DNA from 3 places in the Bacterioplanoides sp. SCSIO 12839 genome. Region 1 is predicted to be linked to each of the others. Evidence: predicted binding sites of a transcription regulator. Region 1 holds the regulator's gene; each other region holds the start of a gene.
The links. The regulator FNR, encoded in region 1, switches genes on or off when oxygen is low (the NO sensors DNR and NnrR bind a similar motif). The targets are predictions, from matches to a motif close to TTGATNTANATCAA.

Region 1 (4,282 bases):
CCAAGTATTGCGATGGTGCAGGGTATGGTTGAAGCCAGAATGCGCGCCTTAGCATCGGCTGTGTTGTTCTTTACCACCAATATTATTGGTTTAGGTTTAGGGCCATTCCTGATTGGTATTGGCAGTGACATGCTGAGTGATGACTTTGGTACCCGCTCGGTTGGCTATTCGGTATTGATCGTATCCTTTGTCGCTGCGGCGGTGGGTATCTGGCAGTTTACCCGTGCCAGTCGCCATATTAATGAAGATATGCAGGCGGCACACACGAGCTGATTCGTCTGTTTTCCCTGCGTGGCTGACGCGATTTTATCGTGTCAGCCACGTTTGTTTTATGGCTGACTTACTTCAGGCTCACTTCAAAGTCTGGTTTAAATCTGTCTGCTGCCAATGTTCAAAGCTGTTATTGATACTCTCACCCTGATTCAGACGCTGCCGCTGTTGCCGGTAAGTGTCACTGGCTTGTGGTGTACAAGCGCTGTCCATAAATCCTACTTCATCCATTTTGATCGCCTGAGCAAAGTCCAGGCTGCGACCCCGGTTAATATTTCGTTTGATATAACTTAACGATAACGGGCTGCGTAAACAGAGCTGTTGCGCCAATTGATAACATTCCTGCTCCAGCGCATCTTCGTCACAGGCTTTATAAATGAGTCCGAGTTGTTCGGCTTCGTCGGCTTTCAACCGGGTTCCCAGCATGGATAACTCCATGGCTTTTGCGGTACCGGTTAAACGTGCCAGGTGATGCATGCCACCGGAGCCGGGAATCAGACCAATCAGCGATTCGATTTGGCCTAAATGGTATTCTCCACGGGCCATTAAGCGGAAGTCACAAGCTAATGCCAGCTCCATTCCATAACCCTGAGTGTTACCAGCCAACATAGCAATCACCGGTTTACGGCTCTGTCTTAAGCGTAATAAAAACCGATTCACCCGGGCGTAGGTGATGGTGCCCTGCAGTAAGGTATTGTGCGTGGCTTTATCCAATATGCGCTGAGTACTGGCCCTGTGATCAAGCCGAATTAGCTGACGCGACAGCGCCATCGACAGCCGAAGTGTTGCCGGAAACAACCGTTTCAGCCAAGGCTTGAGTTTCATCGGCAGTTCCAGCACCTGATTGATTTCATCCAGTGAGTAGTGGGTAATAAAATAACCCGGCTGCTGATTTTTAAGAACGATGGCACGTACTTGAGGATCATCTTCTGCCTTGAGAAAAGCGTGTTGAATCTGCTCCAGCAATTCAACCGTCATGTAATGCTGGTCGGGATTGCTAAAGCAAATAGTGGCAATTTGTTGCTCAACTGTCAGGGTTGCCTGGCAACTCATAAACAGGCCTCAGTGGGAATGAATGATTATTATCGGGCTGCATAAAGTACATAAAAAAAGCGCCAGGATACAATCCGGGCGCTTTTGATAAGCTGTTATTCTGGTGAGGCAATAATAAAACGGCTTATTCTTCTTCTGTGGCATGGCCACATTCTTCTTCGGACAATAATCCGGCCATTTCTTTTAACAGATCCAGATCTTGCAGAATAATTTCTTTGCCCTGAGTTTCGATCAGTCCGTTTTTCTGGAAACGAGTAAATACACGGCTGATGGTTTCTACTGCCAGGCCAAGATGGTTACTGATATCAACACGAGACATTGGTAGGCGGAAGTGAGTCGCCGAGAAGCCACGACGGGCATAACGAGTGGAAATATCCATCAAGAAGGAGGCTACACGCTCTTCAGCATTCTTTTTGCTCAGCAGCAGCATCATGTTCTGGTCGTGACGGATTTCAGTACCCATGGTGCGCATCAGCTGCTTACGCAGGTCGGGCAATTCATCGGCCAGTTCATCCAGCTGAGTCAGCGGAATTTCACAGACGGTTGTGGTTTCCAGTGCTTTGGCGGATAACGGATAGTATTCGTTGTTATAGCCAGCCAGGCCAACCAGCTCACTGGCCAGATGGAAACCGGTAATTTGTTCTTCGCCGTTAGAAGCCAAGGTATAGGTCTTTAATGCGCCGGTACGAACGGCAAATACGGATTGAAACGCTTCGCCCTGTTGAAATAACAGCTGGCCTTTCTGAATCGGGCGACCACGACGAATGATATCGTCAAGGCGTTCCATGTCAGTGTCATTCAGTGACAATGGCAGACACAGCGCATTCAGCGAGCAGGTCTGGCAATGAGGTTGAGTGCCACGCAATGGGGTTGATACAGAGGATGGTTTCATAAATAAAGCCTGCAACGATAATCCCATGATGGGACTGCTGTGAAAAACTGGGTCTATGTTCCTAGTGATAGGCTTATCTGTCAAGAACAGGAAGCCAAATAGAAACCAGTGTCCAGAGTCCAAAAATGATGAGCGATAGTCCGGCTAGTTGCCGCGTCAGTTGATGATTTAACCAACGGCTGAGCGTGGCTGTAGCCAGCCCGCCGGCAAATAATGCGGGTAGAGTGCCCAGGCCAAAGGTGGCCATGGTTAAAGCGCCCAGCAATGGATCACCATTAGCGGCTACCCAGCTCAGCGTGCTGTAGATCAGGCCACAAGGCAACCAGCCCCATAACATGCCCAGAGCGATCCGGGAGCGCAGCGATGATTGGGTCATCAGCTTTCCGGCCGAGGGTTGTAAACGCTTCCATAACCCTTGTCCAAGTTGCTCAATGCGGGTTAGCCAGCTGGCCCACCGGGCAACGTAAAGCCCCATCAGTATCAGCATGACGCCGGCGAGTGAGCGCAGCGACAGCATCAGTCCATCGTGTAACTGTTGCAGCCACAGGCCTAAGAATCCGACGATGAGTCCTGCAAAGGTGTAAGACGAAATGCGTCCGATGTTAAACGCCAGCAGGGTGGCAACTTTACTGTGTGTTTCGTTAGCGGCGGCTCCGGTTGCAGCAGCAATGCCACCGCACATGACCAGGCAATGGCTTGCGCCAAATAAGCCCAGCAATAGCGCGGTGATGAGCGAAAGAGGTTCATTCATACTAACGCTCAGTGGTTGTCTGAAGAGTCTTTCGAGGAATCTTTCTGGCGGGGCAAATCGTCGTCGTCATCAAACAGGATTTTATGAGCGGGAGAGTCCATATCATCAAACTGCCCGCTTTTAACGGCCCAAAAGAAAATACCAATCGCAATCGCCAGCAGAAGCAAAGATAAAGGTACCAGAACGTAAATGATATCCATGGCTTATTTCTCCCGGATAAGACGACCAATGCGCGTCAGGCGCAGGGCATTGGTAACAACAATCAATGAACTTAATGACATGCCAATGGCCGCCGCCCAAGGGGGAACCAGTCCGGCGGCAGCAATGGGTAATGCCACCAGATTATACCCCAGTGCCCAGCCAATGTTCTGGCGAATATTGCGGCGGGTAGCCACCGCGCCATCGAGAGCCGCAAGAATCACTTCCAGGCGGCCATTGGTGAGCACCGTATCGGCATTGGTTTTTGCCAAATCAGTGGCTTCGTTCACTGCGAGTGAAATATCGGCACCGGCCAGAACCGGAACATCGTTTATACCGTCACCAGCCATTAAAATGCGCTCACCTTGTTGTTGCCATTGGCTGACTTGCTGCAACTTTTCTTCTGGTGAAACGCCCGTGCGTAATTCATCAATACCCAGTTCGGTGGCAATCCGTTCGCCGGAACCGCTGGGGTCGCCGGTTAATAACGCCGTTTTAATACCACGCTGACGTAACCCAGCTAACAACCGATAGGCGGATTTGCGCAATGAGTCGTTCACCTGAATCCAGCCCAGCGGCTGTTGCTCATCTGCCAGCAATAACCACTGGCCTTCGCTGTCTTCTGGTTGCTGCAGCGGTTGGTTTGAGGTGAAAGCCGGCTGATTTGAGACAAAGGCAAGATGCCCCAGTTTATAACGCTGGCCTGCAATGGTGCCCTGGATGCCCTGAGCCGGAATCTGTTCGATATCGGTGGCACTATTTGCCGGTTCAATCTGCTGAAACGCTCGTGCAATCGGATGAGTCGAATGTTGTTCCAGTGCGGCAGCCAGTTCCAGCACCCCTTGTTCTGTTTGCTGGTTAAGAGGGATGACCTGCTCAATCGACAGTTTCCCCTGAGTCAGGGTGCCGGTTTTATCAAACACAACACGATCAACCTGAGTCAGGGTTTCTAATACATGGCCTTTGCTGATAAGCAATCCGGCTTCGCGTAATGCTGCAGTGGCTGCGGTCAGGGCAGTGGGTGTCGCCAAGGAGAGGGCGCATGGGCAAGTCACCACCAAAACGGATAGCGCAATAAAAAACGCATGATCATCGCCTTGCCAGGCCCAGAAGCCAAA
Region 2 (4,282 bases), 1.8 Mb from region 1:
CGGCGCACAGCAAGCTGACAACCCAGGACCGCTGCCTGTTGATGCCTCTGGTATTACGTCAGTCGGTATTGGCCGTGCTGGTGATTGACCTGCGGAATACCAATGGAGCGTCACTGGAGTTATCGCTGTTGAGTTTCCTGGGGGCACAAATAGCTCAGATGTTAGCGACTCAGGTGGTGCCTAACTTTAAAACGCTTTATGCCCGTCCTTATCAACGTGTCACGGGCGACGAATTGAGCGATATTCGTGACGCTATCGAAAAATGTAATGGCAATAAAACCATGGCAGCAAAAGTGCTGGGCCTGACCCCAAGACAGCTACGTTATCGTCTGGCAAAACTATCTGAATAAGGTAGCTGAATGAAGTATCTGAACTAGGCATTTGAATAGCCTTATCTTAATCCTGATCATGACGTTTCATTAAACTGTCATCACCAGCGGGGCAAACTGGTTAAATACTAACCATGAGCCCCGTTATGACTCCCATCCGAATCAGCATTGTTACTGAAACGTACGTCCCTGATGTGAATGGCGTGGCCAATTCTTTGCGCCATTTAATTAGCTCGCTGGACTCAAAGCGCTATCGTGTTCAGATTATTCGTACGACCCCCAAAAAAAACTGGTTACCGGAAGAGGAAGAAATCTGGACGTCCGGAATTACTATTCCTATGTATCCGGATTTGCAAATTGGCTTGCCTGCAAAGAATAAAATTTCATCAGCGTGGCAGCAGTTTCAGCCAGACCTGATCTTTATTGCCACCGAAGGCCCGCTGGGTTATTCCGCTTTAAAAGAGGCACAACGTCGAACGCTGCCCGTGCTGAGTGCCTTTCATACTAATTTTCACCGTTACAGCAGTTATTACGGTTTTGGTTGGATTAAAAACCTCACGCTGAACTGGTTACGGCGTTTTCACAATAAAACACTGGCGACTCTGGTACCGTCACGGGAAAGTGCTGATTTTTTGCGACAGTCTGATTTTCTAAATGTTCATGTTTTACCGCATGGTGTGGATTGTGAATTGTTCCACCCCAAGCGACGCTCAATACAATTACGACAGCAGTGGGGCATCACTCCAGAACAACCCGTGGCTTTGTATGTCGGCCGTATTGCCGCCGAAAAAAATATCCCACAAGTGATCAGCAGTTTTCGTCAATGCCAGCAGCAACATCCGGATTTGCGCCTGGTGATGGTTGGGGATGGGCCGATGCGTGATGAGTTGGAACAACAAAATCCGGATATTGTTTTTGCTGGCGTAAAAACCGGAGAGGCGCTGGCAAGGCATTATGCGTCGTCAGACTGTTTTGTGTTTGCCAGCCTGACAGAGACATTTGGTTTGGTCACGCTGGAAGCCATGGCGAGTGGTTTACCGGTCGTCGCCTATGACTTGGCTGCAGCTTCTCAGTTTATTCGTAACGGAGAAAACGGTTATCTGGCTCCGGGGGAAGACACCGATAACTTTACTCAGGCATTTCAACAGCTGTTAAATCTGGACTTATCCGAAGCAGGCAAGACAGCCCGAACTCATGCCGAGCAGGCAAGTTGGAGCGCTGTTGCAGATTTGTTTGATCATCACGTGAAGCAAGCGCTTTATTGTGAGCCGGTGACAGTGTCGGCAAAGATTCAAACCATGGTATGAGGTTTGCTCTATCTGATAATAGTAAAACTATTATCATGGAGATCGGCCTGTGGAATTTAACCGCCAAAGTATCGCTACTCTGCAAAAAATCAAACGTCTTGCCAAAGAAGAGCAGGGTTGCATTATTCATTATGATTCGCCAACACTGGAGCATGATCTGCGAACGCTGGTGCAAAGTGGTGTCAGCCCGGCTCTATTAGCCCTGATCGAAGATTTTTTGCCTTCTCAGGAGCCTTCTCCGGCATTTACAACTGAGCCCAGGATGTATCGTGGAGCCGCATATGTTGTGGATGATGCTGCCCGGACGGCTAAGCGTACCCAAAAAATTTACCGTGGCCAGGTGGTCATGGCCTGACGTTTTAGTTCCTGATTGATAATTGGGTGTGCAATATGATGGTGCGATTAAAGTATGCACGCCCAATCACTGAACATGGTGTCATCAAACTACTCGTGTTTCTTTTCACCTTTTGTATGATGCTTGTTTGTATGCTCAGCAAGTAATATACCATTCCCTTTGTTTTTGTATGGCCATTTGACTTGTATCAAGCTTGTATCCGGGTCCTTGGTTACGACTAAAATCCCTTGATATGTATCAAGTTCACCTCTGCCGTCGCTGCTAAATTAATTGCATAGCAATTGAGCTGGTGTTTCCACCAGTACACAAAAATACGAGAGAGAGGTGAGCATTATGTTTATGGATGAAGTGGTATTTGCTGGTTTAGCCATTGTAGGGCTGACTTGTGCTTTTTTTGTAGGCTTTTACCTGGCCGTTAAAAATGACATCAAAAAGCACGGCACCGGCGAATAACTAACGCTTTTAAAACCGGGTGCCACGCTCGCAGTCGTGACATCTGAGGTTGTTTCCTTTTCTGCGCTGAGCATCTTGCTCTCTGAGTGAGTACCTTGCCTCTGGGCCTAACCCTTGTGGTTATGGCCCCTTTTTTATCCGCTTTTTATTTTCTCAGAGCTGGTGGCGCGCCAGCAGTAATGGCTGGTTGATGTTCATCGCCTGTAAACGTTGAAGTAATGCCTGTAATGGTTCGCCTTCTTCAACCGGGCCAATCCTGACTTTGTGCAATGTCAGCTGTTGTGAATGCCTCACGGTTGTAACACCCACCTGAGTATCACTGCCTAATTCTGTTTGTAAGCGCTGCTGTAGCTTTTTAGCCGCCGTTGGATCCGACAATGCCCCTACTTGAACCCAGCGTTCGGATTGATTCTTTGGCGGATGAATGACATCGACCTGAACGTTAGCGGTACCTTGCTTGTGGATCCCCAGCTTGACGGCAGCCGCGTATGAAAGGTCGATGATGCGACCCTCGTGAAAAGGCCCGCGGTCGTTCACCCGGACAACCACAGACTGGTTGTTATCCAGGCGGGTAACACGAACGTAGCTGGGTAAAGGCAGTGTTTTATGAGCGGCAGTGAATTGATAAACATCATAGATCTCACCATTGGAGGTCTGATGTCCATGAAATTTCATGCCATACCAGGAAGCAATACCGCGACCGCTGTAGCCGTCTGCACTGTCCATCACCTGATACTCTTTGCCCAACACGGTGTAACGCTTGGGGTTGCCCATCACACTCTTTGCTTCAATTCTGGGAGTTGGTTCTTTTAGTGCCTGAACATCGGCGATTGGTGCGGGCGTAAAATCTTGCGAGTGCTGATAGCGAGAACTGCTGCAACCAGCCAGCAGAGTGCTGGCTGCGAGAAGAACAGCGGAAAGAGAAACAACGATATGGCGCATTTTATTTCGCCAGTTCTTCGCTAAGCTGGTAAACCGCCATGGCATACATACGGCTGTGATTGTAACGGGTGATCACATAGAAGTTGTATTCCCCCAGCCAGAACTCCGCTCCGTTTTTACCTTCTAAACGCATCAGGGTGGCGGCTTTGTCGTCAGCAATCGCTTCGGTTGGTGTAACCCCCAGTGCTTTTAACTCACCGGCGGTCCACTTAGGTTTACGACGATCGTTAACGACTGGCTGATATTGATCACCAGTGACACGCACACGTTGAGTGACGGGTTCGCCATCACGCCAGCCGTGACGTTTAAAGTAGTTGGCGACGCTATGAATGGCATCCGCCGGATTGTTCCACAGGTCACGTTTGCCATCGCCATCACCATCAACGGCATAACTCAGATAACTGGTAGGAATAAACTGACCATATCCCATTGCACCAGCATAGGAACCTTTGATCACCGCCGGGTCCAGTTGCTCTTTTTCGGCTAGCGCAAAGAAGGCTTTTAATTCACGCCAGAACAATGGACGTTTGGGGTAATCAAAGGCCAGAGTGGATAACGAGTCTAGCACCCGGTAGCGGCCCTGGCGTTTGCCATAAAAGGTTTCAACACCAATGATTGCCGCAATAATTTCTTTTTTAACGCCGTATTTCTGTTCGGCTTCGGTCAGCAGATCATCGTATTGTTTCAGGAAGGCTTTACCCTGCTCAATACGTTTTGTGGTGAGGAAAATTTGTCGATACTCATGCCACTCTTTGCTTTTTTCTGCAGGGCGTTGAATGGCTTCTAATACGGAATCCAGTTTCTTTGATTGGGATAACCATTTTTTCGCTTCACTGGCTGGAATCTGATATTCCGCTTCCAGTTCTTTACTGAATTCTTCAAAGCGAGGGTGCTGG
Region 3 (4,282 bases), 1.1 Mb from region 1:
TGAACCTAAGCCTGACGGAAGAGCGTTGGCCGGAAATTGAATTTCGTGCCACCCGTGAGCATTGATTTAACAAGACTAATTGGTGTGAGCTATTTTTGTAGCAGCAACAGGATGTTGCGGTAGCGCTGCAGGGCCCGGGATGGCCCTTCGGCGCTGCGAGAAAAAATATCTGATGCCTGTTAGGTCTTCTGTCGAAGATCCAATTCCCTTACTTGCGACTCCGATCCTTTGAACTAGGCTTGCTCTAGGAAAATAATTATCGGATCAAAGGTTATGATTGCATTTTTCTTGGTAAGCATGGGGATTGCCGGTGTTGTGTGTTTTGTTGCGTATTTTCTGCTGCAACGCAAAGTACTGGAAGAAACGCTGACGCTGGACGACGGCAAGGGTTACTTTCTGATTGCCTGTATTCTGATTGGCTTTTTAATCAGTGCGGGTGGCTTTTATGTCGGCCAGACCGCTGGCTACGATCAGCAGGAAGGTACCTCGACCATGATGGCGTTGGCGATATTGCTGGATATTATGGTGACCTTACTGGTGCTGATTTATGGCTTGGTAAAGTTCCGAGAACCTGAACATTACTGAAGGACGTGACGCATAGAGGTCTGCTTTATGCGTCTATTTTCCCCATCATCTCTGGGCTGCAGGAGGGTAATTCAGCACTGCTGAATTTATGAGCGAATATTGCTTGCGTATGACAAACCCTTCCTATAGAATGCCGCCCTCTTTTGAATCAACCTGCCCTTGAAGGCGAGAAATTGATGAAAACTTACAGCGCAAAACCCGAAACCGTAAAACGTGAATGGTTTGTAGTTGATGCAGCTGAGCAAACGCTGGGTCGTCTGGCTACTGAGGTTGCTCGCCATTTGAGAGGCAAGCACAAGCCTGAGTACACGCCACACGTAGACACTGGCGATTACATCGTAGTTATCAACGCAGACAAAGTTAAAGTAACCGGCAACAAAGGCAGTGATAAAATGTATCACCGTCACACTGGTTACCCAGGTGGTCTGAAATCGATCTCTTTTGACAAGCTGATCGACTACAAGCCTGAACAAGTAATTGAACTGGCCGTTAAAGGCATGCTGCCTAAGAACCCTCTGGGTCGTGCTATGTTCAAGAAAATGAAAGTTTACGCTGGTAGCGAGCATCCACATGCTGCGCAACAGCCACAAGAACTGAAAGTAGGATAAGATCATGGCAGAACAATACTACGGTACTGGTCGTCGTAAGACTTCTACTGCACGTGTTTTCTTACGTCCAGGTACTGGCAACATCGTTGTTAACAAACGTCCTCTGGATGTTTACTTCGGTCGTGAAACTGCTCGCATGGTAGTTCGCCAGCCTCTGGAGCTGACCGAAAGCTTAGAGAAATTCGATATCATCGTTAATGTTAACGGCGGTGGTGGTAACGGTCAGGCGGGTGCTATCCGTCACGGTATCACTCGTGCTCTGATGCAATACGATGAGACTCTGCGTCCATCTCTGCGTGCTGCGGGTTATGTTACTCGTGATGCTCGTGAAGTTGAGCGTAAGAAAGTGGGTCTGCGTAAAGCACGTAAGAAGCCACAATTCTCCAAGCGTTAAGCTTGCCTCCAATTCCATCACTGGAATTCGGAAGAAAAGAAGCGTCCCTTGGCTTATGTCAATGGACGCTTTTTTTATGCCTCAAAACCCCATGGTTATTGGGTTTTATAGTTGTCTCTGCGGCCGCTTTTCTTTAGTATGTGCGCCGCTCTGTTTGCTATGTTTGGTCTGTATAACAAGTGCACAATATTGCAGCTTCCGACTGGCAACATTAGATTTTTTTTGATGGGAGAGGATGGTAATGAGTCAAGACGGCGTGAATAAGAGTCGACGTACTCTGCTCGTAGGCGCGACTGCTGCTGTCGGTGCTGTCGGTGCGGGTTTTGTCGCAGTACCCTTCGTGAAATCTTGGAATCCAAGTGAAAAAGCGAAGGCGGCGGGTGCCCCGGCTAAAGTTGACGTAAGTAAAATTGAACCTGGCGCGATGATTACCGCCGAATGGCGTGGCAAGCCTGTTTATATTGCCCGTCGTACGGAAGAGGCTCTGGCAACTCTGCCAACGCTGAACGGTAACCTGAAAGATCCGGAAAACAGCAACAAAGATCAGCAACCAGCGTACGCGGACAATATCAACCGTTCCCGTCAGCCTGACCTGATTGTTCTGTTGGGTGTATGTACTCACCTGGGTTGCGCTCCGAAATATCACGCTGAGGTGAAGCCTGAACCATTCGATGCCAACTGGCAGGGTGGTTGGTTCTGCCCATGTCACGGTTCTAAGTTTGACCTGTCAGGCCGTGTATTTAACGGTTCTCCGGCATCTGCAAACCTGGTAGTTCCTCCCTATTCTTTCGAAAGCGACGGCATTGTGATCATCGGTGTTGATGAGGAGAACGCTTAATGAGCAAGCAGCAAAATACTCTGATGGGTTGGATTGATGACCGCCTGCCAGTAACTCAGACCTACGAAAAGCATATGTCTAAGTACTATGCTCCGAAGAACTTTAACTTCTGGTACTTCTTCGGCGTAATCTCCATGTTAATGCTGGTGAACCAGATTCTGTCTGGTATCTGGCTGACCATGAACTTCACGCCAAGCGCGGAAGCGGCTTTTGCTTCTGTTGAATACATCATGCGTGATGTTGAATGGGGTTGGTTGATTCGTTATATGCATTCAACCGGTGCGACCTTCTTCTTTGTTGCCGTTTACCTGCACATGATGCGTGCTCTGCTGTACGGATCCTACCAGAAGCCACGTGAGCTGATCTGGATCTTCGGTATGCTGATCTACTTGCTGCTGATGGCTGAAGCCTTCATGGGTTACGTACTGCCTTGGGGTCAGATGTCTTACTGGGGTGCGCAGGTAATTATCTCTCTGTTTGGCGTAATTCCTTTTGGTATTGGTGATGCACTGGTTGAATGGGTGCGTGGTGACTTCCTGATCTCCGGCGCGACTCTGAACCGTTTCTTCGCACTGCACGTGATTGCTCTGCCACTGGTGATTGTGGCGCTGGTTGTTATGCACTTATTAGCATTGCACGAAGTGGGCTCTAACAACCCAGATGGCGTTGATATTAAGAAACACAAAGATGAAAACGGTAAGCCATTAGACGGCGTACCTTTCCACCCTTACTACACCGTGCACGATATGGTGGGTATTGTGGTCTTCCTGATGGTGTTCTGTAGCGTTATGTTCTTTATGCCAGAAGGTGGCGGTTTCATGCTGGAATACGCCAACTTTGAACCAGCGAATGGTCTGAAGACCCCTGAGCACATTGCTCCGGTATGGTACTTCGGTGCGTTCTACGCCATCCTGCGTGCAATTCCAGACAAGTTACTGGGTGTTGTAGCCATGGGCGGTGCGATTGCCATTCTGTTTGTTCTGCCTTGGCTGGATCGTAGCCCGGTTCGTAGCTGGCGCTACAAAGGCTGGATCAGCAAAGTATTCATTGTTGTCTTTGCGATTGCCTTCGTATTGCTGACCTGGCTGGGTACTCAGCCTGCGACTGACATCAACACTCTGATGGCGCGTATTTCTTCGGTTATCTATTTCGGCTTCTTCCTGTTAATGCCGATTTACACCAAGATCGAGAAAACCAAACCTGTGCCAGAGCGTGTAACCGGAGGTCACTAAGCATGAAAAAATTATTAGGTTTATTGGCTGCTATCGTTCCGGCACTGGCTGTTGCTGGCGGTGGCGCTAACATCCACCTGGATGAACATAAGACTGACCTGCACGACAAAGCGTCTCTGCAGCGTGGTGCTCAGGTTTATATGAACTACTGTATGGGCTGTCACTCACTGGAGCATGCACGTTATAACCGTGTTGCCCGTGACCTGGATATCCCGGAAGAGCTGATGATGGAGAACCTGGTGTTCCCGGATACTAAAATCGGCTCTCTGATGTCTAACGCGATGCGTCCGGAAGATGGTAAGACCTGGTTTGGTGCGACACCTCCGGATCTGACTCTGGTTGCTCGTGTTCGTCGTCCAGACTGGCTCTACACTTACCTGCGTAGCTTCTACGAAGATCCAAGCCGCCCTTGGGGTGTGAATAACTCGGTCTTTAAAGATGTAGGTATGCCGCACGTTCTGGCTGATCTGCAAGGTCGTCAGGTAATGGGCACTGCTCAGGTTGCTGTGGGTTATGACACTCTGACAGGCCAGGAAATCACTGAAGAGCAGGACGGTGTTCTGTATCTGGCAGAAGAAGGTACTTTGTCACCAAAAGAATACGACCGTTTGGTGTTCGACCTGGT

Region 2: ccoM (cytochrome c oxidase subunit CcoM) is a predicted target of FNR. The motif match lies at 2,219-2,232, and genes of this name have one in related genera.
Region 3: petA (ubiquinol-cytochrome c reductase iron-sulfur subunit) is a predicted target of FNR. The motif match lies at 1,636-1,649, and genes of this name have one in related genera.

What each region holds. Positions count from the first base shown of each region.
Region 1 covers NZ_CP073745.1:1,499,707-1,503,988, forward strand. The annotation lists gene KFF03_RS07000 (MFS transporter) at 1-273, shown strand, start outside; gene KFF03_RS07005 (enoyl-CoA hydratase/isomerase family protein) at 352-1,323, opposite strand; gene fnr (fumarate/nitrate reduction transcriptional regulator Fnr) at 1,448-2,215, opposite strand; gene KFF03_RS07015 (sulfite exporter TauE/SafE family protein) at 2,289-2,966, opposite strand; gene ccoS (cbb3-type cytochrome oxidase assembly protein CcoS) at 2,975-3,166, opposite strand; gene KFF03_RS07025 (heavy metal translocating P-type ATPase) at 3,170-4,282, opposite strand, start outside.
Region 2 covers NZ_CP073745.1:3,314,807-3,319,088, reverse strand. The annotation lists gene KFF03_RS15075 (helix-turn-helix domain-containing protein) at 1-350, shown strand, start outside; gene KFF03_RS15070 (glycosyltransferase family 1 protein) at 476-1,636, shown strand; gene KFF03_RS15065 (hypothetical protein) at 1,686-1,991, shown strand; gene ccoM (cytochrome c oxidase subunit CcoM) at 2,325-2,444, shown strand; gene KFF03_RS15055 (septal ring lytic transglycosylase RlpA family protein) at 2,598-3,386, opposite strand; gene mltB (lytic murein transglycosylase B) at 3,388-4,282, opposite strand, start outside.
Region 3 covers NZ_CP073745.1:443,058-447,339, forward strand. The annotation lists gene KFF03_RS02110 (peptide chain release factor 3) at 1-65, shown strand, start outside; gene KFF03_RS02115 (hypothetical protein) at 274-585, shown strand; gene rplM (50S ribosomal protein L13) at 762-1,193, shown strand; gene rpsI (30S ribosomal protein S9) at 1,195-1,587, shown strand; gene petA (ubiquinol-cytochrome c reductase iron-sulfur subunit) at 1,829-2,425, shown strand; gene KFF03_RS02135 (cytochrome bc complex cytochrome b subunit) at 2,425-3,657, shown strand; gene KFF03_RS02140 (cytochrome c1) at 3,660-4,282, shown strand, end outside.